Regions from separate parts of the Escherichia albertii genome, predicted to be linked through region 2. Evidence: riboswitches for the same ligand, from Rfam matches in the RefSeq annotation. Region 2 holds a riboswitch; the other holds the start of a gene.

Region 1 (15,698 bases), 2.2 Mb from region 2:
CCAGTCAAACTACCCACCAGACACTGTCCGCAACCCCGATAAGGGGCCAACGTTAGAACACCAGCCATTAAAGGGTGGTATTTCAAGGACGGCTCCATGCAGACTGGCGTCCACACTTCAAAGCCTCCCACCTATCCTACACATCAAGGACCAGTGTTCAGTGTCAAGCTATAGTAAAGGTTCACGGGGTCTTTCCGTCTTGCCGCGGGTACACTGCATCTTCACAGCGAGTTCAATTTCACTGAGTCTCGGGTGGAGACAGCCTGGCCATCATTACGCCATTCGTGCAGGTCGGAACTTACCCGACAAGGAATTTCGCTACCTTAGGACCGTTATAGTTACGGCCGCCGTTTACCGGGGCTTCGATCAAGAGCTTCGCTTGCGCTGACCCCATCAATTAACCTTCCGGCACCGGGCAGGCGTCACACCGTATACGTCCACTTTCGTGTTTGCACAGTGCTGTGTTTTTAATAAACAGTTGCAGCCAGCTGGTATCTTCGACTGATTTCAGCTCCACGAGCAAGTCGCTTCACCTACCATCAGCGTGCCTTCTCCCGAAGTTACGGCACCATTTTGCCTAGTTCCTTCACCCGAGTTCTCTCAAGCGCCTTGGTATTCTCTACCTGACCACCTGTGTCGGTTTGGGGTACGATTTGATGCTACCTGATGCTTAGAGGCTTTTCCTGGAAGCAGGGCATTTGTTGCTTCAGCACCGTAGTGCCTCGTCATCACGCCTCAGCCTTGATTCTCCGGATTTGCCTGGAAAACCAGCCTACACGCTTAAACCGGGACAACCGTCGCCCGGCCAACATAGCCTTCTCCGTCCCCCCTTCGCAGTAACACCAAGTACAGGAATATTAACCTGTTTCCCATCGACTACGCCTTTCGGCCTCGCCTTAGGGGTCGACTCACCCTGCCCCGATTAACGTTGGACAGGAACCCTTGGTCTTCCGGCGAGCGGGCTTTTCACCCGCTTTATCGTTACTTATGTCAGCATTCGCACTTCTGATACCTCCAGCATGCCTCACAGCACACCTTCACAGGCTTACAGAACGCTCCCCTACCCAACAACGCATCAGCGTCGCTGCCGCAGCTTCGGTGCATGGTTTAGCCCCGTTACATCTTCCGCGCAGGCCGACTCGACCAGTGAGCTATTACGCTTTCTTTAAATGATGGCTGCTTCTAAGCCAACATCCTGGCTGTCTGGGCCTTCCCACATCGTTTCCCACTTAACCATGACTTTGGGACCTTAGCTGGCGGTCTGGGTTGTTTCCCTCTTCACGACGGACGTTAGCACCCGCCGTGTGTCTCCCGTGATAACATTCTCCGGTATTCGCAGTTTGCATCGGGTTGGTAAGTCGGGATGACCCCCTTGCCGAAACAGTGCTCTACCCCCGGAGATGAATTCACGAGGCGCTACCTAAATAGCTTTCGGGGAGAACCAGCTATCTCCCGGTTTGATTGGCCTTTCACCCCCAGCCACAAGTCATCCGCTAATTTTTCAACATTAGTCGGTTCGGTCCTCCAGTTAGTGTTACCCAACCTTCAACCTGCCCATGGCTAGATCACCGGGTTTCGGGTCTATACCCTGCAACTTAACGCCCAGTTAAGACTCGGTTTCCCTCCGGCTCCCCTATTCGGTTAACCTTGCTACAGAATATAAGTCGCTGACCCATTATACAAAAGGTACGCAGTCACCCCATTAAGAGGCTCCCACTGCTTGTACGTACACGGTTTCAGGTTCTTTTTCACTCCCCTCGCCGGGGTTCTTTTCGCCTTTCCCTCACGGTACTGGTTCACTATCGGTCAGTCAGGAGTATTTAGCCTTGGAGGATGGTCCCCCCATATTCAGACAGGATACCACGTGTCCCGCCCTACTCTTCGAGCTCACAGCATGTGCATTTTTGTGTACGGGGCTGTCACCCTGTATCGCGCGCCTTTCCAGACGCTTCCACTAACACACACACTGATTCAGGCTCTGGGCTCCTCCCCGTTCGCTCGCCGCTACTGGGGGAATCTCGGTTGATTTCTTTTCCTCGGGGTACTTAGATGTTTCAGTTCCCCCGGTTCGCCTCATTAACCTATGGATTCAGTTAATGATAGTGTGTCGGAACACACTGGGTTTCCCCATTCGGACATCGCCGGTTATAACGGTTCATATCACCTTACCGACGCTTTTCGCAGATTAGCACGTCCTTCATCGCCTCTGACTGCCAGGGCATCCACCGTGTACGCTTAGTCGCTTAACCTCACAACCCGAAGATGTTTCTTTCGATTCATCATCGTGTTGCGAAAATTTGAGAGACTCACGAATAATCTTTCGACTATTCAGTGTTTCAATTTTCAGCTTGATCCAGATTTTTAAAGAGCAAAACTTCGCAGTGAACCTTTGCAGGTACACTCTGAAGTATTTTTTGTTTAATCACTACAGAGATGGTGGAGCTATGCGGGATCGAACCGCAGACCTCCTGCGTGCAAAGCAGGCGCTCTCCCAGCTGAGCTATAGCCCCATAACATGTAGTTAAAACCTCTTCAAATTTGCCGTGCAAATTTGGTAGGCCTGAGTGGACTTGAACCACCGACCTCACCCTTATCAGGGGTGCGCTCTAACCACCTGAGCTACAAGCCTGTAGAGGTTTTACTGCTCATTTTCATCAGACAATCTGTGTGAGCACTGCAAAGTACAGTTCTTTCAGGTAAGGAGGTGATCCAACCGCAGGTTCCCCTACGGTTACCTTGTTACGACTTCACCCCAGTCATGAATCACAAAGTGGTAAGCGCCCTCCCGAAGGTTAAGCTACCTACTTCTTTTGCAACCCACTCCCATGGTGTGACGGGCGGTGTGTACAAGGCCCGGGAACGTATTCACCGTGGCATTCTGATCCACGATTACTAGCGATTCCGACTTCATGGAGTCGAGTTGCAGACTCCAATCCGGACTACGACGCACTTTATGAGGTCCGCTTGCTCTCGCGAGGTCGCTTCTCTTTGTATGCGCCATTGTAGCACGTGTGTAGCCCTGGTCGTAAGGGCCATGATGACTTGACGTCATCCCCACCTTCCTCCAGTTTATCACTGGCAGTCTCCTTTGAGTTCCCGGCCTAACCGCTGGCAACAAAGGATAAGGGTTGCGCTCGTTGCGGGACTTAACCCAACATTTCACAACACGAGCTGACGACAGCCATGCAGCACCTGTCTCACGGTTCCCGAAGGCACATTCTCATCTCTGAAAACTTCCGTGGATGTCAAGACCAGGTAAGGTTCTTCGCGTTGCATCGAATTAAACCACATGCTCCACCGCTTGTGCGGGCCCCCGTCAATTCATTTGAGTTTTAACCTTGCGGCCGTACTCCCCAGGCGGTCGACTTAACGCGTTAGCTCCGGAAGCCACGCCTCAAGGGCACAACCTCCAAGTCGACATCGTTTACGGCGTGGACTACCAGGGTATCTAATCCTGTTTGCTCCCCACGCTTTCGCACCTGAGCGTCAGTCTTCGTCCAGGGGGCCGCCTTCGCCACCGGTATTCCTCCAGATCTCTACGCATTTCACCGCTACACCTGGAATTCTACCCCCCTCTACGAGACTCAAGCTGACCAGTATCAGATGCAGTTCCCAGGTTGAGCCCGGGGATTTCACATCTGACTTAATCAACCGCCTGCGTGCGCTTTACGCCCAGTAATTCCGATTAACGCTTGCACCCTCCGTATTACCGCGGCTGCTGGCACGGAGTTAGCCGGTGCTTCTTCTGCGGGTAACGTCAATGAGCAAAGGTATTAACTTTACTCCCTTCCTCCCCGCTGAAAGTACTTTACAACCCGAAGGCCTTCTTCATACACGCGGCATGGCTGCATCAGGCTTGCGCCCATTGTGCAATATTCCCCACTGCTGCCTCCCGTAGGAGTCTGGACCGTGTCTCAGTTCCAGTGTGGCTGGTCATCCTCTCAGACCAGCTAGGGATCGTCGCCTTGGTGAGCCGTTACCTCACCAACAAGCTAATCCCATCTGGGCACATCCGATGGCAAGAGGCCCGAAGGTCCCCCTCTTTGGTCTTGCGACGTTATGCGGTATTAGCTACCGTTTCCAGTAGTTATCCCCCTCCATCGGGCAGTTTCCCAGACATTACTCACCCGTCCGCCACTCGTCAGCAAAGAAGCAAGCTTCTTCCTGTTACCGTTCGACTTGCATGTGTTAGGCCTGCCGCCAGCGTTCAATCTGAGCCATGATCAAACTCTTCAATTTAAAAGTTTGATGCTCAAAGAATTAAACTTCGTAATGAATTACGTGTTCACTCTTGAGACTTGGTATTCATTTTTCGTCTTGCGACGTTAAGAATCCGTATCTTCGAGTGCCCACACAGATTGTCTGATAAATTGTTAAAGAGCAGTGCCGCTTCGCTTTTTCTCAGCGGCGCGGGGTGTGCATAATACGCTTTCCCGCTACAGAGTCAAGCATTTTTTGCTTTTCTCTGCCGAGATTCTCAGGAGAACCTCGCTGACCCGGCGGCGTGTTTGCCGTTGTTCCGTGTCAGTGGTGGCGCATTATAGGGAGTTATTCCGGCCTGACAAGAGGAAATTTAAAATAATTTTCCGAGTGCGCAACATTCAACCAAATCAGTCCGGGATTGCCAGTTTTTCGAGCGTTTTGAAGCCATAGCGCTGTAAAACAGGCAATAATTGTTCAGCTTCTGGCGTCATTGCCATGCAAAAGGCAATGTTAGCGTCGGCAGATTTTGCCTCCGGGGCTTCATGCTCTAACAACCAGGCCGTTCGGCGAGCAATCGCTGCGCCAGAGTCCACCAGTCGGGTTCCCTCTGGCAGCACTTGCAATAGCTCTTCTTGTAATAGAGGAAAGTGGGTACAGCCCAGAACAACGGTGTCTGGCGGTTCTTTCATTCTCAACCACGGACGCAAGATACGTTTTAGCGCATCCAGAGAAATGTCTTCGCCATGCAGCTTCGCTTCAGCTAATTCAACCATTTCCGCCGATCCCAGCATTTCTATCTGGCATTCATTGGCGAAACGGGCGATCAGCTCATGGGTATAAGAACGCTTCACCGTACCGCGGGTTGCCAGCAATCCAACAATGCCATTAGCAGTTAGACGCGCAGCGGGTTTAATTGCCGGCACAACACCGACAACCGGGAAAGCGAACTTTTCGCGTAATGCAGGAAGCGAAACGGTACTGGCTGTATTGCAAGCCACCACCGCCAGCGCAAGGGGATAATGCTCTTGCACCGCAGTGACAATTTCCACCACGCGCTCAACAACAAACTCTTCGCTCTTTTCGCCATACGGGAAAGCGACGTTATCGAAAGCATAAATGTAATGGAGATCCGGTAAGAGACGGCGGATCTCGTCATAGACCGACAACCCACCGACGCCGGAGTCAAACACCAGCACGGTGGGACGTGGTTCAGAAGGTGTAGCTGCCAGACAAGGTGTATTCCCGTCCTGCAGTTTGGTAGCCATAGACTGTCTCGTAATCTTTGTCGAACAGGTTGGCTATTTTACCACGAACTGTCAGGTGAGAGGTGACTGGATACGCAACCGCGAGATCCCACAAACTCACACCGCCCATTTTCACAGTTTGATACGGCCAGGAAGAGTAATCCTTATCATAACGAGTTCCTAAATACTGATAAGTAATACCCCAGTCGAAGTCATACAGTTGCCAGTCAAGCTGGTATTTCACCTGCTGTTTAGCACGACGTAACAGCGGCGTATCAGTAATCGCGTTACGCGCATCGACATAATCATAACTCACTGTATGCATCAGAGGACCGGTATCAAAATTGGCAGTCGCCTCGACACCTTTAATCCGCGCTTTCCCTTCGTTGTAATATTTCAGGGTGTGATCGTCATAATCGATCAAATCACTGACATCGTTACGATACCCAGAAATACGCCAGCTCACCCCAGCGGTTAAGCCTTCAAACGCACCTTCCCATTGTTTACTTTTCTCAGGATTCAGATTCGGATTACCGTAGAAGCCATACAGTTGCCCAAGATTAGGAGCCTTGTAAGACGTGCCATAAGAGGCGATAAAACGATACCCTTCAATGAACTCCCAACCGGCGCTGGCTTGCCAGGTGCCATGACGACCAAACTGAGAGTTATCGTCGCTGCGTGCTGCGCCTTCAAACGTAAAATCGCCGACTTGTTGCAGCCCGGTCAGATAGATACCGGTATTACGCTGATCATAACCCTCGTCAACATACCCCGTGCCCGGCGTCGTGGTCTGCTTCTGCCAGTCAACACCCGCACCAATATTACCGTGCCCAACGGTAACGTTGTTTGCCCATTGGATGGTGTACTGCTTCATCTCATCCAACGTCGCCGACGAATCATAACGACCATAATGAGGATCATAGTTGTAATCTTTGCTATGGCTGTAACTGGTAATCAGTTGTGATTTAATCAGTTCGCTGTTATAGCGCAGCCCGGCGTCCCAACTTTGGCTATAGAGTTTACGGGTATCGAGAAGCGGCGAGCCGGGAGAATAATACGCGTCATAATTGGTACGATTATCATAGCCATAGCCGCGCACAAAACCGCTCCAGACATCGGTAAAGTTATGTTCCAGCGCGCCGTAAAGCGTTTTGCTTAAGAAACCATCTTTATCTGGCTGCGCTTGCATTCCGGTATTGCCATAAGCAACAACGTCAAAGCCATGGGTATAGGCGTAATCACCCAACAGAGTTACCCGTGTTTTATCCCCCAGTTGTTGCTGTGTAGAGACATCGTAATTCTGATAACTATTACTTCCCCATCCCGCTGATATTTCCGTTCCCGGTTCATCGCGCGTCGTGATGATATTCACTACCCCGCCTATCGCATCAGAACCATAAACGGCGGATCGCGGCCCGCGGATATATTCGACACGTTGCACCAGCGCAATAGGGAATTGGCTAAGATCAGCAGAACCACTCACCCCCGCCAAATTCAGGCGTACACCATCAATTAACACCAATACATGACTGGCATTAGTACCACGAATAAAAATAGAAGAGAGTTGACCTGACCCGCCATTTTGAGTGATATCCACGCCCGGAAGACGACGCAGCACATCGTTGACCGAAGTCGATTGCCAGCGGTCAATATCCTGGCGCGTCACAACAGTCGTTGGCGCCAGCACAGTGCTACGAGGCTGTTCAAAACGGTTAGCAGTAACGACGAGAGTATCCGGGCTGGTGTCCTGTGCCCAAGCAGAAAATGCCGTGACGGAGAACGCCGTCAGCAGCGAAGCTTTTTTAATCATTGTAAAGCATCCACAATAGAAGAAGGATGCCGCAGGTTTCACCGATAGTACGCGATGATGAGAACCAGATGCGACGTTGGCCGGCAGGTCTTCGGGCTTGGAGGGGTATCCACAGGATACAAAAGAGATGATGACTTCCCACCGGATGGCAGTGTCAGCATTACGCAATCATCGCACCTTTCCTTACCGCTGCGCGTCAGCTCCAGATTTGCACTGGATTCCCTATTAACTCACAGGACCGGCGAGTGGATGCTACAGGTTGTAACAAGTTGCTGTCCAGACGTAGCTCACAAATAGGAATTCATCAAGATCTGGACATCTGATGAGCAATCCCTACAATCGCCGCGTACTTTAATTTTTCAGGATACATCATGACCCCCGAACACCTTCCAACAGAACAGTATGAAGCGCAGTTAGCCGAAAAAGTGGTGCGTTTGCAAAGTATGATGGCACCGTTTTCTGACCTGGTTCCGGAAGTGTTTCGCTCGCCGGTCAGTCATTACCGGATGCGTGCAGAGTTCCGCATCTGGCACGATGGCGATGACCTGTACCACATCATTTTCGATCAGCAAACCAAAAGCCGCATCCGCGTAGAGAGCTTTCCTGCCGCCAGTGAACTTATCAACCAGTTAATGACGGCAATGATTGCGGGCGTGCGTAATAATCCCGTTCTGCGCAACAAGCTGTTCCAGATTGATTACCTCACCACGCTAAGTAACCAGGCAGTGGTTTCCCTGCTGTATCATAAAAAGCTGGACGATGAGTGGCGTCAGCAGGCGGAAGCTCTGCGTGATGCGCTGCGCGCGCAGAATCTGAATGTACATCTGATTGGTCGGGCAACGAAAACCAAAATCGAGCTGGATCAAGATTACATCGACGAACGTCTGCCTGTAGCAGGCAAAGAGATGATCTACCGTCAGGTGGAGAATAGCTTCACCCAGCCGAACGCGGCGATGAATATTCAGATGCTGGAATGGGCGCTGGACGTCACCAAAGGATCAAAGGGCGATTTACTGGAGCTGTACTGCGGCAACGGTAACTTTTCGTTAGCGCTGGCGCGTAATTTTGATCGGGTACTCGCCACCGAAATCGCCAAGCCGTCAGTCGCCGCGGCGCAATACAACATTGCCGCTAACCATATTGATAACGTACAAATAATTCGTATGGCAGCGGAAGAGTTTACCCAGGCGATGAATGGCGTACGCGAGTTTAACCGTTTACAGGGAATCGACTTAAAGAGTTATCAGTGCGAAACCATTTTTGTCGACCCGCCGCGCAGCGGTCTGGACAGTGAAACCGAGAAAATGGTGCAGGCGTATCCGCGTATTCTGTATATCTCCTGCAACCCGGAAACACTGTGTAAGAATCTGGAAACATTAAGCCAGACGCACAAAGTTGAACGTCTGGCTCTGTTTGATCAGTTCCCTTATACACACCATATGGAGTGCGGTGTGTTACTGACTGCGAAGTAAAACCCAGGCCGGATAAGATGCGCCAGCATCGCATCCGGCATGATACCGATTACTCAGCAACGTCCTGTTTACGGTTACGCATCTTAGCGCCAATCCAGAACACCATAATGACGGACAGCACGGCCGGGAAGAAGTTAGAACCGATATCCGGGTATTCCGCTCGAACCACAGTGCTGTACAGCAGTACACCGAGAATAAAGCAGGCTGCGGCCAGTCCCGGTAAACCGACAGGCATAGTGCGATTAAGGTAACGTTGATGCAGGCAGTAAACTGTCAGTACCAGGGAAATAACAGGGAATACAGAAAATGGCACAATGGAGCTAAATAGCGCTGCAAAAGTACCATTAATCGATAAGCCAGCAATCAGTGCCAGCAGCAGCGTACCTCTGTCTTGATTTGCTTGTTTCATTACTCGTCCTTCACATTTCCCGGAATAATTGCGGTTTTATCTTGTTCACGGCGATACCAGTAATAAGCCCCTTTCGAAATCATTCGCAGTTGCAGTACCAGTCGCTCTTCTAATTGCCGACGTTGTTCAATGCCGACATCCAACGCCTCGGCGCCTGCACTGAAGACAATCGTCACCATGGCTTCAGCCTGCGCTTCAGTAAACGCACGAGGCATATGGTTTTCGAGTTCCAGATAGTCCGCAAGTTCCGCAATGAAGTGCTGAATTTCACGCGCGACGGCGGCACGAAATGCAGCGGAGGTGCCGGAGCGTTCCCGCAATAATAACCGGAAGGCATTCGGATTATTACCAATGAACTCCATAAATGTGGAGACCGAGGTACGGATCACACTCCCGCCTTTAGCAATACGCTGACGAGCCTGGCGCATTAGCTGACGCAGCATTAAGCCGCTTTCATCAACCATTGTCAGACCAAGTTCATCTACGTCGCGGAAATGCCGATAAAAAGAGGTGGGAGCGATGCCCGCTTCACGCGCCACTTCACGCAAACTCAAACTGGCGAAACTACGTTCAGCGCTTAACTGGCTAAATGCGGCTTCCACCAGCGAACGTCGGGTTTTTTCTTTTTGTTGCGCTCTTACGCCCATCACGATGTCTGAATCCTTGCCAAAAGTACCGCTGGCACTATACCAGAAGAATGAACATACTGGATTCATCCCGTGTTGTGAATGAACAGTAACGCAACCAGACAGAATTATTGCAGCTCTTTAGCCGGTTCTTTCACGAACAACAACGCCAACATCGATAACAACGTTCCCCCGCCCAGATACCACGCCGGAGCCGTCAGGCTATCCAGTAACACAATGGATTGTGTCGCAAAATATTGTGCAAAACCGCCGAAGATTGCCACACCTATGCTATAGACCAGGGCAAATCCCAGAGCGCGAATACGTTTGGGCAACAGCTCAGAGATCAGCAACATCACAGGTACGCCGCCCAACGTGGTAAAGCTGACCATCACGAAAACCACCGTCAACAACATGCCTGGGCTTGGGTAATTCACCAACAACCAGAACGAAGGCCAGCTACAGATCAACACCATCACACGCGAGATAAAAATCAGCTTTTTACGTCCGACTGAATCACACAGCATCCCCACCAGCAGCGCGCCAGCAAACGTAATTACCCCTGCCAGTAACATCGCTGCATGAGAATAGTGTTGAGGCATCCCCAGATACTTCGCCGCCCAGGTACCGTAGTAAAAGAGAGAGATATAGGTCGCAACCGTACTACCAATAGCGAGTAAAACGCCGTTGGCAAGGGTTGCTTTATGTTGCATAAGTAAAGAGAAGGCGCTTTCGTTGGCAACGACTTTTTTATTGTGCGCAGGTGCAGGCCCATCGTTTTCCAGGCTCAGGCGCAGCCAGCAACCGATGGGCGCTAATAGCACACCAATAAAAAACGGCACACGCCAGCCCCATTCCGCCATTACGGTTTCTGAACCTGTGACGAACGGCAACCATGCGCTTAAACCTAAAGCAACGACACCGCCAAAGGTTGTTGCCAGACCTTGAGTCGCCAGCGACCAACTACTGTAAAAACCACGACGATTTGCCGGAGCTGACTCTACCAGCAAAGACATTGAGGCTCCGACTTCACCACCCGCCGCAACCCCCTGAATCAGGCGCGCCAGCACCAGTGTCGCCGTTCCCCAATAGCCCGCCGTTGCATATGTCGGCGCGATACCAATCATCAGCGTCCCCAGGCTCATCAGGGCAATGGTAAACACCATCGCGGGTTTGCGGCCGAATCGATCTGCCCATGCTCCGACAATAACGCCACCAAGCGGACGCATAAAAAAGCTCACCCCGAAGGTGGCGAATGCCAGTAATAGTGCGACGTTTTTATCCGCGCTGGGAGGGAAAAACAGCGCGCTAATGTAGACGACAAAAAAGTTGTAAACACCAAAATCAAAAAATTCGAGCGCATTGCCAAACGCTGAGGCAAAAATCACCCGCTTACCGCTGGGCTTTTTCCTTACGTCCATTGTTTCATTTACGATCGCCGTCATTCCATGTTCCTTGCCATAAGAGTTGTTGTGTTTTGTGTTGTTTTTTATTTATTGCAGCCAGGTTTCTACCAGTGCGCCCCAGTAGCTGCTTGCCGGGACCAGGCTTGCATCGTTGAAGTCATAACCGGGGTTATGAACCATGCATGCCCCTTCCCCGACATCACCATTACCGAACAGCAAAAAAGCGCCTTTCGGCTGGGCTTCCAGCATGAAAGAGAAATCTTCGCTACCCATCAGTGGCTTGATGCCAAACTCGGCCCGCTCTTCACCAAACGTTTTACACGCTACCTGCCAGGCAAAGCGCGCCATCTCTTCATCGTTAACCAACACCGGAGTACCGTTAACATGCGTAACTTCAGCCGTTGCGCCAAAACTGGCTGCCTGGGCTTGTGCTAAAGCGGGGAGACGAGTCAGAAGAAGTTGTCGGGTTTCACGACTCAGGGAGCGGACGCTGATTTTCATTTCAGCGCTATCAGGGATTACGTTAGCGGCTTCACCCGCAACAATGCTGCCGACAGTTATCACTGCCGCTTCCAGTGGATCAACATTGCGCGCTACTATACTTTGCAATGCGGTGGTGATATGCGCGGCAACCACAACCGAATCAATCGCTTTGTGAGGAATCGCACCATGTCCGCCACAACCGCGAACGGTAATGTGGAATTGATCCATTGACGCCATCAGCGCCCCAGGCTGGAAATAAAACTTACCCACCGGCAAACCAGGCATGTTATGCATGCCGAAAATGACATCACAGGGGAAACGGTCGAAAAGGCCCTCTTTAACCATAATCTCACCGCCATTGATCATCTCTTCCGCTGGCTGGAAGATGAGACGCAACGTACCGTTAAAACGGCGAGTTTCAGCAAGATAACGCGCGGCTCCCAATAATATTGTGGTATGCCCGTCATGCCCGCAGGCATGCATTAAACCCGGTTGTTTACTGGCCCAGGGCTTGTCGCTATTTTCATAAATTGGCAACGCATCCATATCAGCGCGCAGACCAATACTTTTCTCTCCGTCACCCACCTTTAATGTGGCCACCACGCCAGTCGTCGCCAGCCCTTGCACTACCTCATAGCCCCACTGGCGTAGCTTTTCCGCTACCAACGTACTGGTTTTAAACTCTCGTAATCCCAGTTCAGGATTTTCATGAATCTGATGGCGGATCTCGCGCAGCTCTTCCTCAAACCCACGAATATAGTGTTCGATCATCTGCTATTCCTTTATTCACTTATAAACAGGCTAATTAATGGATTTTATTGATGGTATAAATATAAATAACTCATCAATATAAAATATTTATATATTTGTTTTATAATGATATTTCAAAAAGACAATAACAAAAAAGCACGCTTCGGCAAGATAAAACTATCAGCTATAAGAAAAAGCGATTAATAGTGAATAAATAAAATAAGAAGGGGGAAGACAAAGCCAGGGCCGCTCATGATATAGCCAGATAAATGACGGGGATCAATTGGCTTACCCGCGATAAAATGTTACCATTCTGTTGCTTTTATGTATAAGAACAGGTAAGCCCTACCATGCCACATTCCTACGATTACGATGCCATAGTAATAGGTTCCGGCCCCGGCGGCGAAGGCGCTGCAATGGGCCTGGTTAAACAAGGAGCGCGCGTCGCGGTTATTGAACGTTATCAAAACGTTGGCGGCGGCTGTACCCACTGGGGCACCATCCCATCAAAAGCCCTCCGCCACGCCGTCAGCCGTATCATTGAATTCAATCAAAACCCACTTTACAGCGACCATTCGCGACTACTCCGTTCTTCTTTTGCCGATATTCTCAATCATGCTGATAACGTGATTAATCAACAAACGCGCATGCGTCAGGGATTTTACGAACGTAATCACTGTGAAATATTGCAGGGGAACGCCCGCTTTGTTGACGAACACACGCTGGCACTGGACTGCCCGGACGGCACGGCCGAAACGCTGACCGCTGAAAAATTTGTTATTGCCTGCGGTTCACGTCCTTATCATCCAACGGATGTCGATTTCACTCATCCACGCATTTACGACAGCGACTCAATTCTTAGCATGCATCACGAACCGCGCCACGTGCTTATCTATGGCGCTGGAGTAATCGGCTGCGAATATGCGTCGATCTTCCGTGGTATGGATGTGAAAGTGGATCTGATCAACACTCGCGATCGCCTGCTGGCATTCCTTGATCAAGAGATGTCTGATTCTCTCTCCTATCACTTCTGGAACAGTGGCGTAGTGATTCGCCACAACGAAGAGTATGAGAAGATTGAAGGCTGCGATGACGGCGTGATCATGCACCTGAAGTCAGGTAAAAAACTGAAAGCAGACTGCCTGCTCTATGCCAACGGTCGCACCGGGAACACCGATTCGCTGGCATTGCAAAACATCGGTCTGCAAACTGACAGCCGTGGACAACTCAAAGTCAACAGCATGTATCAAACTGCACAGCCGCACGTTTACGCAGTAGGCGACGTGATTGGTTATCCAAGTCTGGCTTCAGCGGCCTACGACCAGGGACGCATCGCCGCACAGGCGTTGGTGAAAGGCGAAGCCACCGCGCATCTGATTGAAGATATCCCGACGGGTATCTACACCATCCCGGAAATCAGCTCCGTGGGCAAAACCGAACAACAACTCACTGCGATGAAAGTGCCGTATGAAGTGGGGCGCGCCCAGTTTAAACATCTGGCACGTGCGCAAATCGTCGGAATGAACGTGGGTACGCTGAAAATTTTGTTCCATCGGGAAACGAAAGAAATTCTGGGTATCCATTGCTTTGGTGAGCGCGCAGCCGAAATTATTCATATCGGTCAAGCGATTATGGAACAGAAAGGTGGCGGCAACACCATTGAGTACTTCGTTAACACCACCTTTAACTACCCGACGATGGCGGAAGCCTATCGGGTAGCCGCGTTAAATGGCTTAAACCGCCTCTTTTAACATTTTATCGCAGAGGCCATCCATCCTTGTGTGGATAGCCTCTGCCAGCTGCTCATAGCGGCTGCGTAGCGGCGAACCAGGACGATAAACCAGACCAATAGTACGACGGGGCTCCGGCTTAATGCATGGAAGATAGACAACGCCATCGCGTTTACGCTCTGGCGGCACAGCCAGCGCCGGTAACAAAGTAATACCGCTACCCGCCGCCACCATGTTACGCAACGTCTCCAGGCTGGTGGCACGAAAATGCGTATCTTCATCCGCCCCCGCTTCAAAACAAAAGCCCATCGCCTGATCACGCAAACAGTGACCATCTTCCAGCATTAACAGTTTTTCCCCTGCCAGATCGGCCATCGGCACACATTCGCGATTAGCCCACGGGTGATCTTCATAGACTGCCAGCAGCATGGGTTCATCAAACAACGGCACTTCAATAAAGGCTTCGCTCTCTTTCACCAACGCAAGGATCACGCAATCGAGTTTGCCACTGTCCAGTTGTGCCAGTAGCTGGTGAGTCTGCGCTTCATGGAGATACATTTCCAGTTTCGGGAAGGTCTGGTGCAGCATCGGAATAATATGCGGCAACAAGTAAGGTCCAACTGTGGGGATCAAACCAATATGCAACGGGCCGGACATGGTCTCGCCCTGCTGACTTGCCATCTCTTTGAGGACTTTCACCTCGCGCAACACGGTACGCGCCTGATCCACCAACAGCATTCCCGCCTGGGTGAACAACACTTTGCGGCTCGTCCGCTCCAGCAACATTACGCCCAGCTCATCTTCCAGCTTGCGAATTTGCCCACTCAGGGTTGGCTGGCTGACGTGGCAGGAATCTGCCGCACGGCGAAAATGGCGGTGTTCGGCCAATGCCACCAGGTACTCAAGATCACGAATATTCATTATCCATCCTCCATCGCCACGATAGTTAGCGGCGATAGGAAGCATAGCAACGAACGATTATCCCTATCAAGCTTTCTGTCTAATAATAGAGCACAGAAACGGAGCGGCACCTTTTTTAACCCTTGAAGTCACTGCCCGTTTCGAGAGTTTCTCAACTCGAATAACTAAAGCCAACGTGAACTTTTGCGGATCCCAGGATCCGCATTTTTTTTACTCAAAAAACAGCTCACGTTTGCATAAAGAAATGTGCTTACCCCAACCGCGCCTGCGCGAAAGCAATCGCCTGCGCCACCTGCTGCGGTGAGACGCCGCCTTTTGCTGCACGTTTATCGAGGCACGATTGCAGCGACAGAATCGGATAGACATCTTCGCCAATCACCGGACTGAATTTCTGCAACTCGGCCAGCGACAGCTCTTCCAGTGGTTTACCCTGACGAATAGCTTCCACCACCGCCTCACCCACGATATGGTGCGCTTCGCGGAACGGCACGCCTTTTGCGACCAGATAATCAGCCAGTTCAGTGGCATTAGCGTAACCCTGTTGTGCGGCTTCCTGGCAACGCGGACGCTTCACCTGAATGCCGTCCAGCACCAGTGCCGCCATATGCAAGCAATCCAGCCAGGTATCGAGCGCATCGAATAAA
Region 2 (15,698 bases):
TAGCAGCCACACCCTGTATACCTGGCAATAATATTGCGGAAAAAATAACCGCCAACCCAATGGTGACACAGGTTTGCTGTCCCTCTATCTTACCGATGAAAACATTACCAAGCCCCTCCTCCCGAGCATAACGATGACGATACATCAGCAATACGGCGCTACCACGACTTACAGCACAAGCCGCCGCCAACGATGCAAGCATCGGCTCACCGCGCAAGGCCAGCTCACTCAACACCAAAATTTTTGCCAGCAGGACAAAAATCAGCGCCAGACCACCATGGGTTCCTAAACGGCTATCGCGCATAATTTCCAGCATGCGATCGCGACTACGTGCCGAAAAAACACCATCGCAAGTATCCGCAAGACCGTCCAGATGAAACCCGCCCGTCATCAAAGCCAAAGCCAGTACACTAAACAGCGCAGCCAATGGGATACCACACCATGCCTGTAACGCGATAAATACCAGACCACTAATTGCGCCCAGTAATAATCCAATTAAAGGAAAGGTAATAATACCGCGAGAATAATGTTCAAAATCCAACTCCTGGGACCAGCGTCGAGGAACAGGCAGACGTGTAATAAAAGAGAGCATCGCCCAAAATAATTTACTCATTTAAATTTTACTCCAATACCTGGATCGACCAACCATACTTCATCTTCCACAACAGCTAACCATTGATTTCCTCATCTGGCAATATCACGAAGATATCGCGCCAGACGATTTTCCAACACAATGTTCATCACCACCTCATTGGTCACTAATACGACCGTTGCAGGACAAGGTTGACACGTGTAATCAACGACGGAATCTCGCCATCGTATCGCGGCTATATTCAAACAACAGATTAGTCACCATTGTCATAATACATTCCAGCAACACAGCATTCTGCGAATTAATGTCTACGTCAATTAACCCATTACGTTGTTGCCAGCATTCCACGTGCGCCGGGCGACTTTGCCGATGATGCTCTATCCGTGCCGACTCTTCTCGTCACAAAAATCATCAGACTGACTCCTGGTTCAATTATGTGATGATATTTTTTAATCAGAACAATGGATACTCCATCGTTGCTGACCGTAATAACATTACCGCGACGAATACTGCGCGCAATAAAAACTTATTTTTATCAACATATTATGAATTAAAACCGCATTGTGGAATAGCTCGATTTTCTCTTGTTAACGCCCGACAAAGTGCGTCACTGACGGCGGTTCTCCGACGTTGACACGCCTCATCCAGATAATGGATTAATGCTGTTGCACCACCAGCCGGACCAGCCAGCAAGCGGGCATTGTGCTCTGCTATTAAGATGACCGTCACTCCATCAGAGTGAGGGAGATTTTCTGGTATGAATGCCCCGCTTTCAGCAATCAATAACAACACTGAATAATCACGAAACGCATCTGATAACGATTGTAATAGCCCACCGTTGCAAGACCGGAAGCCTTGCTGCCAATCCTCACCGACAAAACAGGTTATTGGCAACATGCCAGCCAGATATTTCGCCAGTTCAACATCGCCAGATGAGAGACAAAAAAGACCTATTGATTCTGGCTTTATCGTTTTCATACCTCCCGTCTCCCACTTGATTTACGGCCATGACGGTCAGAACGATATGCCATGAAAAAAGATTGCTGCGCTTTAACTGCACTCCTGATGCCTGTCGGTTTTACGATGAATGAACTTAATAATGTCGCCATACCCTGATCCTTTCAGGGTGGTAGGGGTATAAAGACGCGCCAGTACCCAACAGGGCTCTTCTGGACAACCCACTTCCCACCGAAGTTGTTGGTATTAACTGACAGGCAGGTCTTCTGGCTTAGCATCATCCTCACCCGACCTTCCCGATCTCACGATCAGTGGCATTTTCGGGGTTGTCAGCATTACAGCAGCGGGGGCTGCGAGGGATTTCCACCCTCTTCCCAGGCACAAATGTGCCAAACCTGTCAGCGTATGTTATGAGCTGATTTCACTTTTCCCATAACACGTCAATGAATTATTACTGCCAGAGTCTATTTAATTATCCCTCATTTTTTACATTGAATTTATGCCGTTTCCGCAGCCGTATTTTCGCTAATTTGTTGACGATATACCTGCGGCGTTACCTGATAAGTCTGTCTAAAAACTTTGCAAAAATAACTGGTTTGTGAGAAGCCTAAATTACGCGCAATGCTGGCGATGCTCCAGTCACTATGACACAGCAACTCACGGGCGCTGGCCATCCGTTGTTGGTTTACCCACGCATTAAAACCAATTCCGTGATATTTCTTAAACAACTTACTGAAATAATAAGGGCTTAGATAAACATGCGAGGCAACATCTTCCAAACGCAAATCGTCTGATAAATGCGCATCTATATAACGTAATGCTTTTTTCATTTTATTATCGTGGGGATTAGGCGTACGAGTCTGGCGCACCGAATCCGAATGAGATTTATTCTCTTTAATAACGACAAAATTGAGTTGCTTCTTGAGACAATTTTCCACAATCAACTTCAACAAATCGGCAGAGGCCATAACTCTCGAGTAATCCATCTCCGGTACTTTGCGAAATTCATTAAGTAGTTCGGGGTCTGCCTGCCAACAATCATCAACATTCAGAATATCAACCAAATCGACATCATCATTACGCAGGCGAACTTGTCCACACAACACAAAGCCAACTAAATGCCCGGAGATCACCAGAGGAATTGAGAAATCGGTTAATCCTGCGTGACAGCGATAAATACACGGTTGATCGGATTTAGAAGATTCCAGGCCCCCACAACGATCGCTCATACGGCAGCGAGTACTAAGCTGAGGATGCTGCCGCATCATCTGACAAAATGGAGTGAAGTTAAACAGTTCTGAGATTTCATCACCGTGGATATTGACCACGACAACCGCAAGGCTGGTCGCCTGCGCAAAATCCTGCGCGATTTTATTAATGAGTTCTGAATTAAGTGTCGCCGCAGAAATCATGATAAAACCTCCCAGTTAATTTGTTGTTATAGTAAAAACAATTGCTTTACATTTAAACTTCACATCATCCCTGATGTTTAACTGACGCGAAGTATACTGGACAATAACAAAAGCCTCCGTAGCGTGGGAGACTTTTTAATAAGTTCGGAAAGCAGATCACAAACAGTAAAAAAATAAACGATTATAACCGCCAGATTATTTCACTATTCGCTGATACCTTTAGGCGTAACACTATTGACAGGTAAATTCTGCGCAATGAGAAAGCGATAAATTGCCGCACCAATACATGCACCAATAACCGGAGCAATAATGGGTACAACGAAATAAGGAATATTGCGTCCGCCAGTCATCGCAATTTCCCCCCACCCCGCAAGCCAGGTGAAAATTTTTGGCCCAAAATCACGCGCTGGATTCATGGCAAAACCGGTTAATGGTCCGGTAGAAGCACCAATAACAGCGACCAGAATACCAATCAGTAAAGGCGCAAGAGGGCCTTTTGGCACGCCATTACCATCATCGGTCAATGCCATAATCACCCCCATTAACATAGACGTGATGACTACTTCAACCAACGCCGCCTGCCATATATTTAACGCCGCTGCAGGATAAGTACTAAAGATACTGGCAAGTTGTAAACTTTCTGCACTACCACGAACCATATTGTGGGCAGATTCAAAATCGATGAACAAATTGCTGTATAAAAAATACGCCAGAACCGCACCACCAAAGGCTCCCGCTAATTGCGCCACACAAAATGGCAGCACTTTACGACCAGGAAAAGCGGCAAACAACCATAGAGCAATCGTAACCGCGGGATTGAGATGAGCGCCGGAAATTCCTGCCGTAAGGTAAACAGCAAGCGAAATACCTAATCCCCAAATGATACAAATTTCCCACAGACCCAGACTTGCCCCGGCAAGTTTGAGCGCACACAAACAACCAATGCCAAAAAAGAGGAACAGTCCGGTGCCTAAAAACTCGGCAACGCATTGCGCCTTGAGTGAATCATTCATAGTGACACCTTCTTTGCGGAATTTATTTCTTCATCAGCCAATAGTGCGCTGATTGTTGTGTATATCGAGCGCAACTATAAAAATTGCTCTGGGGAAAATATTGCCAACATGCATGATTGACTCGTGGAAAAGTCGTGTTGATATAGCAAATTATTGTTATCGCTAAAACCTCAACACAGCAATAATCACGGTTTAAGCAGCAAACACCACCAAATTTCCACAATAAAAAATTGTCATCCTTACATAATAAAACTTAAACAAGTATCACAATTCACGCCAACGCACTAAACTCAACAGAGCACTATTTAAAATAAAATCCTCGGTAGCAATGCCATTAATTCACATCAAACACCGCAGAAAATAATCAACAAATTAATGACCTATGACCAATGAAAGCAATTTTATAATATTTATTCTCTATTAATTTTCCTCATAGACCGATTAAGTCAGCCATTCTTTTTCTTCGCTTTTTTTTATAGTCATATCGTCAAAAAAACCAGGCGAGGTCTTTATGCAACAAGAAGCGTTAGGAATGGTAGAAACCAAAGGCTTAACTGCCGCCATAGAGGCCGCAGACGCCATGGTGAAGTCGGCAAATGTATTACTGGTCGGCTACGAAAAAATAGGCTCCGGGCTGGTGACCGTCATCGTTCGTGGTGATGTCGGGGCTGTAAAAGCGGCAACAGACGCAGGTGCCGCCGCCGCGCGTAACGTCGGTGAAGTAAAAGCAGTACACGTTATTCCCCGCCCACATACCGATGTCGAAAAAATCTTACCAAAGGGAATTAACCCATGAGCAGCAATGAACTGGTCGAACAAATCATGGCACAGGTCATCGCCCGCGTAGCGACGCCAACGCATGAGGTTCTCCCAAAAACCACTCATCAAACACGAGAGACGGCTATGGCAGAAAAAAGCTGCACGTTAACGGAATTTGTTGGCACCGCTATTGGCGACACTGTAGGTCTGGTCATTGCGAACGTTGATAGCGCCCTGTTGGACGCGATGAAACTCGAAAAACGCTATCGCTCCATTGGCATTCTGGGTGCGCGTATTGGCGCAGGTCCACACATTATGGCCGCTGATGAAGCGGTAAAAGCCACAAACACTGAAGTTATTAGCATTGAACTTCCGCGCGATACCAAAGGCGGTGCCGGACACGGCTCGTTAATCCTCTTAGGCGGCAACGATGTTTCCGACGTGAAACGCGGTATTGAAGTTGCCCTGAAAGAACTCGACCGGACCTTTGGTGATGTCTATGCCAACGAAGCCGGGCATCTTGAACTGCAATACACCGCCCGCGCCAGCTATGCACTGGAAAAAGCGTTTGGCGCACCTCTGGGTCGCGCTTGCGGCGTTATTGTCGGCGCTCCAGCCGCTGTTGGTGTTCTGATGGCCGATACCGCGCTGAAGTCCGCCAATGTGGATGTAGTGGCATACAGCTCACCAGCTCAAGGCACCAGCTACAGCAATGAAGTCATTCTGATTATCTCGGGTGACTCCGGCGCAGTCCGTCAGGCGGTCATCTCCGCACGCGAAATCGGTAAAACCGTACTTTCGACTCTCGGCGATACACCGAAAAACGATCGCCCTTCCTACATCTGAATTCCCTGAGGCAGATTCATGAGATCGAAAAGATTTGAAGCACTGGCCAAACGTCCGGTCAACCAGGACGGTTTCGTTAAAGAGTGGATTGAAGAAGGCTTCATTGCGATGGAAAGCCCGAACGATCCAAAACCGTCAATAAAAATTGTTAACGGCGCCATCACCGAACTGGATGGAAAACCTGCCAGCCAGTTTGACCTGATCGACCACTTTATCGCCCGCTACGGCATCAATCTCGCGCGTGCCGAAGAAGTCATCGCGATGGACTCGGTCAAACTTGCCAATATGTTGTGCGATCCCAATGTCAAACGTAGCGATATCGTTCCCCTTACCACTGCAATGACGCCCGCTAAAATCGTCGAAGTAGTTTCGCAAATGAATGTGGTAGAGATGATGATGGCGATGCAAAAAATGCGCGCCCGTCGGACACCATCACAACAGGCTCACGTCACAAACGTTAAAGATAATCCAGTACAAATTGCTGCCGACGCGGCTGAAGGTGCATGGCGAGGGTTTGACGAACAGGAAACCACCGTCGCCGTTGCTCGCTATGCGCCGTTCAACGCCATCGCTCTGCTGGTGGGTTCGCAGGTTGGGCGCCCGGGCGTTTTGACCCAATGTTCACTGGAAGAAGCCACCGAACTGAAACTCGGTATGCTAGGCCATACCTGTTATGCCGAAACGATTTCTGTCTACGGCACAGAACCCGTTTTCACCGATGGCGATGATACCCCGTGGTCAAAAGGATTTCTCGCGTCGTCTTATGCTTCTCGCGGCTTGAAAATGCGCTTTACTTCCGGCTCCGGCTCTGAAGTGCAGATGGGCTACGCGGAAGGGAAATCAATGCTTTATCTCGAAGCTCGCTGCATTTATATCACCAAAGCTGCAGGTGTTCAGGGGTTGCAAAATGGTTCGGTAAGTTGCATTGGCGTTCCATCGGCGGTGCCGTCAGGCATCCGTGCAGTGCTGGCGGAAAATTTAATTTGTTCATCGCTTGATCTGGAATGCGCCTCCAGTAACGACCAGACCTTTACCCACTCAGATATGCGCCGTACCGCGCGTTTCCTGATGCAGTTTCTGCCGGGCACTGACTTTATCTCTTCCGGTTTTTCCGCTGTGCCGAACTACGACAACATGTTTGCCGGTTCAAACGAAGACGCCGAAGACTTCGATGACTACAACGTCATTCAGCGTGACCTGAAGGTTGATGGCGGTCTGCGACCGGTGCGCGAAGAAGATGTTGTCGCCATCCGCAATAAGGCTGCACGCGCTTTACAGGCTGTCTTTGCCGGTATGGGATTACCCCTGATTACCGATGAAGAGGTCGAAGCAGCGACCTATGCCCACGGCTCGAAAGATATGCCGGAACGCAACATCGTAGAAGACATTAAGTTCGCCCAGGAAATTATCAATAAAAACCGTAACAGCCTGGAAGTAGTGAAAGCCCTGGCGCAAGGTGGTTTTACCGATGTCGCCCAGGACATGCTCAACATGCAAAAAGCGAAACTGACCGGCGATTATCTTCATACCTCAGCCATTATCGTCGATGACGGACAAGTGCTCTCTGCGGTCAATGACGTCAATGATTACGCCGGACCGGCTACGGGTTATCGCCTGCAAGGAGAACGCTGGGAAGAAATCAAAAATATCCCCGGCGCACTTGATCCCAACGAAATTGACTAAGGGTGAGAAATGGAAATTAACGAAAAATTACTACGTCAGGTAATCGAAGACGTGTTGGCAGAAATGCAAACCAGCGACAAGTCCGTGTCATTTCGCACACCTGTCGCCGCTACTGCCACTTCCACACCGGATGCCGGGAGTTTTTTGACCGAAACTGGCGAAGCCCAACAAGGTACTCAACAGGATGAAGTCATTATTGCTGTAGGCCCGGCATTTGGCCTGGCGCAGACCGTCAATATTATCGGCATTCCGCATAAAAACATCTTGCGCGAAGTGATTGCCGGCATCGAAGAAGAAGGCATTAAAGCCCGTGTGATTCGCTGCTTTAAATCGTCTGATGTCGCATTCGTGGCGGTCGAAGGCGATCGCCTTAGTGGTTCCGGCATTGCTATTGGTATTCAGTCAAAAGGCACCACGGTTATCCACCAGCAGGGGCTTCCCCCTTTGTCTAACCTGGAACTTTTCCCGCAAGCGCCTTTGTTGACGCTGGAAACTTACCGCCAGATTGGCAAAAACGCTGCGCGTTATGCGAAGCGTGAATCTCCACAACCAGTTCCGACCCTCAACGATCAAATGGCGCGGCCTAAATACCAGGCCAAATCAGCCATTTTGCATATCAAAGAGACGAAGTACGTGGTAACTGGCAAAAAACCGCAAGAACTGCGCGTGACGTTTTAACAAAGGAAACCTTCATGAATACCGATGCAATTGAGTCGATGGTCAGGGACGTGTTGAACCGCATGAACAGTCTACAGGGTGCAACCCCTGTTTCTGCGACCCCCAACTCGTCAATACAGAGCGCCAAAGTGACTGATTACCCGCTGGCAAATAAACATCCAGAATGGGTCAAAACGGCGACCAATAAAACGCTCGACGATTTCACGCTGGAAAATGTACTCAGCGATAAAGTCACCGCTCAGGATATGCGCATAACCTCTGAAACATTGCGTATTCAGGCCGCGATTGCCAGAGATGCTGGTCGTGATCGCCTGGCGATGAATTTTGAACGTGCCGCCGAGCTTACATCCGTGCCAGACGATCGCATCCTTGAAATCTACAATGCGTTACGCCCTTATCGTTCAACTAAACAAGAACTCATTGCCATTGCTGACGATCTTGAACGTCATTATCAGGCCAAAATTTGCGCTGCATTTGTCCGCGAAGCCGCAGAACTGTATGCCGCGCGTAAAAAACTGAAAGGCGACGATTAAGGACGAACTATGCGATATATAGCAGGCATTGATATTGGCAATTCATCCACAGAAGTTGCCCTGGCGACGCTCAGTACGTCTGGAGAATTGTTATTCGTGAGCAGCGCCCTTGCGGAAACCACCGGAATCAAAGGTACGTTGCGTAACGTGCAGGGTATTCAGGAGGCTCTCGTACAGGCAACGAAAAAAGTCGGCATCAATGTCAGCGATATTTCACTTATTCGTATCAACGAAGCAACTCCTGTCATTGGCGATGTGGCGATGGAAACCATTACGGAAACCATCATCACCGAATCAACCATGATTGGCCACAACCCGAAAACTCCGGGCGGAGTGGGACTGGGCGTGGGGCTCACTATCACTCCACAAGAGTTGTTAACACGCCCGGCGAATGCCCCGTACATTCTGGTCGTGTCATCGGCATTTGATTTTGCCGATATCGCGACCATGATAAACGCCTCCATGCGTGCCGGGTATCAACTGACTGGCGTTATTCTGCAACGCGATGATGGCGTGCTGGTCAGTAACCGACTGGAAATTCCTTTACCCATTGTTGATGAAGTCCTCTATATCGATCGTATTCCGCTCGGTATGTTGGCCGCTATTGAAGTCGCCGTTCCCGGGAAGGTTATCGAAACCCTGTCTAACCCGTATGGGATTGCTACTGTTTTCACCCTCAATGCCGAAGAGACTAAAAATATCGTTCCTGTTGCACGAGCGCTAATAGGCAACCGTTCTGCAGTCGTGGTGAAAACACCGTCTGGAGACGTTAAAACCCGTTCGATACCCGCTGGAAACATCGAGCTGCTTTCTGCCGGGCGTACAATACGAGTTGATGTTGCAGCAGGTGCCGACGCCATTATGAAAGCAGTCGGCGAGTGCTCAAAACTGGAAAACGTAACAGGCGAATCCGGTACCAATATCGGCGGTATGCTGGAGCATGTTCGCCAGACTATGGCGGAGCTGACCAATAAACCCAGCCACGAAATTTTTATTCAGGATTTACTGGCGATAGATACCTCTGTTCCCGTCAGCGTAACCGGTGGTCTGGCGGGTGAATTTTCACTGGAACAGGCTGTAGGTATCGCTTCAATGGTGAAATCCGACCGTCTGCAAATGGCGATGATCGCCAGTGAAATTAAGCGAAAACTGCATGTTGATGTGCAGGTCGGAGGCGCAGAAGCAGAAGCCGCAATTCAGGGAGCCTTAACTACCCCTGGAACCACACGCCCTCTGGCAATTCTGGACTTAGGCGCAGGCTCTACCGATGCCTCCATCATCAATCAAAAAGGGGAAATGATAGCCACTCACCTTGCGGGAGCGGGCGACATGGTGACGATGATTATTGCCCGGGAACTGGGCTTAAATGATCGTTATCTGGCAGAAGAAATCAAAAAGTACCCGTTGGCAAAAGTAGAAAGCCTGTTCCATTTACGCCATGAAGACGGCAGCGTTCAGTTCTTCCCTACTCCATTATCCCCTCATGTATTTGCCCGCGTTTGTGTGGTGAAACCCGACGAACTGGTGCCCATTCCCGGCGATTTAACGCTGGAAAAAGTACGCGCTGTTCGTCGCAGTGCAAAAGAGCGCGTCTTCGTAACCAATGCCCTGCGCGCGCTACGTCAGGTAAGTCCTGGCGGAAATATTCGCGATATTCCATTCGTCGTTCTGGTAGGCGGTTCTTCGCTGGATTTCGAGATACCGCAGTTAGTTACCGATGCGTTGGCGCATTATCGCCTGGTCGCCGGGCGCGGGAATATCCGTGGAAGCGAAGGTCCGCGCAATGCAGTAGCTACCGGGCTACTCATTTCCTGGCACAAGGAGTCGGCTTATGGAAAGTAAAGATCATGCGCCAGTCATTGTCGTCACGGAAATCGGTAACTGTATCGATACATGGAATGAGGTGCTTCTTGGCATTGAAGAGGAAGGTATTCCCTTTCACATTCAACAGATCCCGTCAGGTGAAGTTATCGATAGCGCCTGGCAGGCTGCTCGTCAGTCCCCCCTGCTGGTTGGCATAGCCTGCGACCGGGAAAAACTGATTGTGCATTACAAAAACTTACCGACATCAGCGCCACTGTTTACGCTGATGTATCAACAAGATAACCATGCCCGGCGCAGCATCGGCAATAACGCTGCCCGCCTGGTAAAAGGCATTCCTTTCCGGGAAGGCCACTCATAATCCACAGGAGAAACGCCGTATGAACAACGCACTAGGACTGGTTGAAACAAAAGGGTTAGTTGGCGCAATTGAAGCTGCAGATGCCATGGTTAAATCTGCCAACGTACAGCTGGTTGGCTATGAAAAAATTGGTTCGGGTCTGATTACGGTGATGGTCCGCGGTGATGTTGGCGCAGTAAAAGCCGCCGTTGATGCCGGGAGCGCTGCGGCAAGCGCCGTTGGCGAGGTGAAATCCTGCCATGTCATCCCGCGCCCACACAGTGATGTTGAGGCTATTTTGCCTAAATCTGCATAACCCCATTTGCTAAGGAGCACAGCGTGAAACAATCACTGGGATTACTTGAAATCAGTGGCCTGGCCCTCGCCATCAGTTGTGCAGACGCGATGGCAAAAGCCGCGTCCATCACGCTGGTTGGCCTTGAGAAGACCAATGGTTCAGGCTGGACGCTCATCAAAATCATCGGTGATGTCGCCTCGGTTAATGCGGCAATCGCGACGGGTGCCAGTTTCGCCGGACAGCGAAATGGCCTTGTCGCGCACAAAGTGATTGCCCGCCCGGGAGAGGGCATTCTGCCCCACATACCAGAAGCCTTGAATGTGGCGGTTGAAACAAGTGAAACTCCAGCACCAACAGTCGCCTCAGAGGTTATCAGTTGTAATTTGTGTCTTGATCCGGCGTGTCAACGGCAAAAAGGTGAGCCCCGCTCTCTTTGCCTGCACTCCGCTAAGTGAGGGGAGTAACAATGGATAAACAAACCTTGCAGGAGACTGTTAACCTGGTCCTGAATGAGATGCGCAAGCGCCCTATCCCTCTGGGTGTTTCCAGTCGTCATATTCATCTTTCAACGGCGGATTATGTGCACCTTTTTCCTGAACAACCGATCAGCGAGAAAAAGTTGTTATTGCAACCAGGTCAATTCGCTGCTGAACAGGTTGTTACGCTGGTGGGACCAAAAGGGAAATTACACAACGTTCGCTTGTTGGGACCGCTACGTAACTCAAGTCAGGTGGAAATTTCCCGGACCGACGCCAGAACGTTAGGGATCACCGCCCCGCTACGCATGTCAGGCGATCTCAGCGGTACTCCTGGGATTCGTTTGATAAGCCCATTTGCGGAGCTGGAAATCGCCTCTGGCGTTATTGTCGCGCAACGGCATATCCATATGTCTCCGCTTGATACCCTGATTTATGGCGTTACGCATGGCGATAAAGTGGCGGTTGCCATTGAAGGTAATGAGCGACGACTGATATTTGATAACGTTGCTGTTCGCGTCTCACCGGATATGCGCCTTGAAATGCATATTGATACCGACGAGGCCAACGCCGCAGGCGCTGATAACCCTGACGTTTTTGCCACACTGGTGTCGCTGCCATGAATAACATGCTGATGCAACGTATTGTTGACGAAGTGATTCTTCGCCTGAAGCAACGTGCGAAAAAGACACTCACGCTGACTGTTTCGCAACTGCGAGAAGCCAGCGTTCACGAGATAGTTCATCAGTATGCATCGTTACAAATTCGATACGTCGATCTGCTGTTGTTGCGACAACTAACGGACAACGAAACGTCAGATCACGCGGCGCTCCACATTCACGAGGCGTTAGGCTGGGGAATGCACATTCAATTGTCGTTACAGAGTCATTTCCTGAACGCCATCAAATTACAGGCTCTTACCCGTCTACCGCTAACCTGGTGCGATGAACAAGGGCAACCGATCTACCTTCATCATAACCGACTTTTAAGTTATGCCGACATAGCGCAGCGATGCGCGGGAATAGTGGTGCTGCAACGAAAATGTTGTGTGACCGCACTTGCGCGTGAAGCAGCAATTACCCGAAACATTCAGTTAATCAGGCAGGAATAACCTATGCATCTGGCTCGAGTCACTGGCGCGGTGGTATCCACGCAAAAATCACCTTCTCTGGTCGGGAAAAAACTGCTGCTGGTTCGCCGGGTCAGTGCTGATGGCGAACTGCCTCTCACGCCATTAACCGGCGACGAAGTTGCCGTTGATTCAGTCGGCGCTGGCGTCGGTGAGCTGGTACTCCTCAGCAGCGGCTCCAGCGCCAGACATGTTTTTAGCGGCCCCAACGAAGCCATCGACCTGGCCGTGGTCGGCATTGTAGATACGCTTTCGCGCTAAGGAGTTAAAAGATGGCGATTTATACCCGCACTGGTGATTCAGGAAGTACGTCTCTATTTACCGGACAACGCGTCAGTAAAGCTCATCTACGCGTCGAAACCTACGGCACGCTGGATGAACTGAACGCGGCACTCAGTCTGTGTTATTGCGCCACCGCCATCGAAAACCATCGCATATTACTGGAAGCCATTCAGCAACAGATATTTTGGTTTAGCGCCGAACTCGCCAGTGAAAGCGAACAGCCATCAGCGCAGCAGCGGTATATCAGTACAGAAGAAATCGCCGCGCTGGAAAAAGCGATCGATAACGCAATGAACGCTGTTCCTCCGGTTCACAGCTTCATTCTGCCAGGACGTTGTGAAGCTGCGAGCCGCATGCATTTCGCCCGTACGGTGGCCCGACGGGCTGAAAGGCGCCTGGTTGAACTAACAGCGGAAGCCAGCGTCCGCCATGTTTTACTGCACTATATCAACCGACTTTCCGATTGCCTGTATGCCCTCGCCCGCGTGGAAGACAACGTTGCTCATCAGAACCTGATGATTCAGGAAATTACAAAACGTTATCACGAGGCCAACCACACTTCAGCATTGAAGGAACGCACGATGTCGCTCACTTTTCAGGATCTTCACCAGCTCATTCGTAGCGCGGCAATGCGTGCGAATGAACTGCATATTCCCGTTGTTATCAGCATTGTCGATACCAACGGAACAGAAAGTGTTACCTGGCGGATGCCTGATGCACTGCTGGTTAGCAGTGAACTGGCGCCGAAAAAAGCCTGGACCGCCGTGGCAATAAAAACGGCAACACACAAGCTTGCTGATACCGTGCAACCGGGTGCGCCGCTTTACGGGCTCGAAAGTCATATGCAAGGCAAAGTTGTTACTTTTGGTGGCGGCTTCCCCCTCTGGCGCGACGGAATATTGCTTGGCGGGCTTGGCATTAGTGGTGGCAGTGTTGAGCAAGACATGGATATTGCCCAAAGCGCAATGAAGGCAATTAATGTGGGAGCAAATCAATGAATAACGTTGAATTAGAAACACTGATCCGCAATATTCTGCGCGAGCAGCTTGTCCCCACGACATCGCAAACGCCAAAAAACAGTATTTTCCAGACTGTCGATGAAGCGGTCTGCGCTGCATACCAGGCCTTTTTACGTTTTCAACAGTGTCCGCTTAAAACCCGCAGCGCCATTATCAGCGCTATTCGCGAAGAATTAACTCCCCGCCTTACAGAACTGGCGGAAGAGAGCGCTAACGAAACGGGAATGGGAAATAAAGAAGATAAGTACTTAAAAAACAAAGCGGCACTCGATAACACGCCAGGCCTTGAAGATTTAACCACCACGGCACTGACCGGTGATGGTGGCATGGTTTTATTTGAATATTCCCCGTTTGGGGTTATTGGCTCGGTCACGCCAAGTACCAACCCCACGGAAACCATCATTAACAACAGTATCAGCATGCTGGCAGCAGGCAATAGCGTCTACTTCAGTCCACATCCGGGAGCCAAAAACGTATCGCTGAAATTGATCGCCATAATTGAAGACATCGCGTTTCGCTGTAGTGGCATTCATAACCTGATCGTTACGGTATCTGAACCGACCTTTGCTGCCACCGAACAGATGATGGCGCACCCTAAAATCGGCGCTCTGGCAATTACCGGCGGTCCGGGTATCGTTGCAATGGGAATGAAAAGCGGCAAGAAAGTGATTGGTGCCGGTGCGGGTAACCCGCCGTGTATCGTCGATGAAACGGCGGATATTGTGAAAGCCGCCGAGGACATCATCAACGGCGCCTCATTTGATTACAACCTGCCGTGTATCGCTGAAAAAAGCCTGATCGTCGTGGCGCCAGTGGCAGATTATTTAATTCAACAGATGCAAAGTTTTGGCGCCCTTCTTCTTAACCATGAACAAACTGAAAAATTGCGTGCTGTTTGCCTGCCAGACGGTGTCGCCAACAAAAAACTGGTTGGTAAAAGCCCATCAACCTTGCTGGAAGCCGCTGGACTCCCTTTGCCAGTAAAAGCGCCTCGCTTACTGATTGCCGTTGTTGACGCCGATGATAGTTGGGTTACCTGTGAACAACTGATGCCAATGCTGCCCATTGTGAAGGTCAACGATTTTGACAGCGCTCTCACCCTGGCGCTGAAAGTGGAAGACGGCTTGCACCACACGGCAATTATGCACTCGCAGAACGTCTCACGGCTCAACCTTGCCGCGCGCGTTATGCAAACCTCAATCTTTGTCAAAAATGGCCCTTCCTGGGCTGGTATTGGCGTCGGCAGCGAAGGCTTTACGACCTTCACCATTGCGACACCAACCGGAGAAGGGACAACGTCAGCACGGACTTTTGCCCGCTCACGACGCTGTGTATTAACCAGCGGCTTTTCCATTCGCTAGAGAAACGGAAATGAATACTTTTTCATTGCAGACGTGTTTATACAGCGGACCAGGAAGTCTCAAAGTACTTAGCCGTTTCACGAATAAACACATCTGGATTATTTGCGACGCTTTTCTGGCACGATCGCCATTGATTGATACGTTGCGCCTGGCGCTGCCTGACAGCAATCGCCTCAATATTTTTAGCGAAATAACGCCCGACCCAACCATCCAGACCGTAGTAAAAGGCATCACTCAGATGCAAACTTTACGCCCGGATGTGGTTATCGGTTTTGGCGGAGGCTCCGCGCTGGACGCCGCAAAAGCGATTGTCTGGTTTAGTCGCCAGTGTGCTATAGAGATTGAAACCTGCGTCGCCATTCCCACCACCAGCGGCACCGGCTCAGAAGTGACCAGCGCTTGTGTCATTAGCGATCCTGAAAAAGGGATTAAATATCCCCTTTTCGATAATACGCTTTACCCGGATATCGCAATTCTCGATCCCTCGCTGGTCATCAGC

Evidence for each region. Region 2 has a riboswitch for cobalamin ahead of PS053_RS05100 (hypothetical protein). Riboswitches for the same ligand answer to the same signal wherever they lie in the genome.
Region 1: another riboswitch for cobalamin. It lies ahead of btuB (TonB-dependent vitamin B12 receptor BtuB); the one in region 2 lies ahead of PS053_RS05100 (hypothetical protein).

The regions. Positions count from the first base shown of each region.
Region 1 is NZ_CP117568.1:3,231,504-3,247,201, reverse strand. It holds rRNA gene PS053_RS15810 (23S ribosomal RNA) at 1-2,249, opposite strand, end outside; tRNA gene PS053_RS15805 (tRNA-Ala) at 2,435-2,510, opposite strand; tRNA gene PS053_RS15800 (tRNA-Ile) at 2,553-2,629, opposite strand; rRNA gene PS053_RS15795 (16S ribosomal RNA) at 2,698-4,239, opposite strand; gene murI (glutamate racemase) at 4,611-5,468, opposite strand; gene btuB (TonB-dependent vitamin B12 receptor BtuB) at 5,413-7,257, opposite strand; cobalamin riboswitch at 7,323-7,515, opposite strand; gene trmA (tRNA (uridine(54)-C5)-methyltransferase TrmA) at 7,629-8,729, shown strand; gene PS053_RS15775 (YijD family membrane protein) at 8,779-9,138, opposite strand; gene fabR (HTH-type transcriptional repressor FabR) at 9,138-9,788, opposite strand; gene PS053_RS15765 (citrate-proton symporter) at 9,893-11,209, opposite strand; gene PS053_RS15760 (M20 aminoacylase family protein) at 11,258-12,424, opposite strand; gene sthA (Si-specific NAD(P)(+) transhydrogenase) at 12,754-14,154, shown strand; gene oxyR (DNA-binding transcriptional regulator OxyR) at 14,137-15,054, opposite strand; gene argH (argininosuccinate lyase) at 15,305-15,698, opposite strand, start outside.
Region 2 is NZ_CP117568.1:1,025,801-1,041,498, forward strand. It holds gene cobS (adenosylcobinamide-GDP ribazoletransferase) at 1-613, opposite strand, end outside; partial or broken gene PS053_RS05095 (bifunctional adenosylcobinamide kinase/adenosylcobinamide-phosphate guanylyltransferase) at 610-988, opposite strand; gene PS053_RS05100 (hypothetical protein) at 1,136-1,570, opposite strand; cobalamin riboswitch at 1,789-1,963, opposite strand; gene pocR (transcriptional regulator PocR) at 2,047-2,961, opposite strand; gene pduF (propanediol diffusion facilitator PduF) at 3,165-3,974, opposite strand; gene pduA (propanediol utilization microcompartment protein PduA) at 4,486-4,770, shown strand; gene pduB (propanediol utilization microcompartment protein PduB) at 4,767-5,579, shown strand; gene pduC (propanediol dehydratase large subunit PduC) at 5,598-7,262, shown strand; gene PS053_RS05130 (propanediol/glycerol family dehydratase medium subunit) at 7,272-7,940, shown strand; gene pduE (propanediol dehydratase small subunit PduE) at 7,955-8,473, shown strand; gene PS053_RS05140 (diol dehydratase reactivase subunit alpha) at 8,483-10,315, shown strand; gene PS053_RS05145 (glycerol dehydratase reactivase beta/small subunit family protein) at 10,305-10,655, shown strand; gene pduJ (propanediol utilization microcompartment protein PduJ) at 10,675-10,950, shown strand; gene PS053_RS05155 (BMC domain-containing protein) at 10,974-11,387, shown strand; gene PS053_RS05160 (phosphate propanoyltransferase) at 11,399-12,031, shown strand; gene pduM (microcompartment protein PduM) at 12,028-12,519, shown strand; gene PS053_RS05170 (EutN/CcmL family microcompartment protein) at 12,523-12,798, shown strand; gene pduO (two-domain cob(I)yrinic acid a,c-diamide adenosyltransferase PduO) at 12,810-13,817, shown strand; gene pduP (CoA-acylating propionaldehyde dehydrogenase PduP) at 13,814-15,199, shown strand; gene PS053_RS05185 (1-propanol dehydrogenase PduQ) at 15,210-15,698, shown strand, end outside.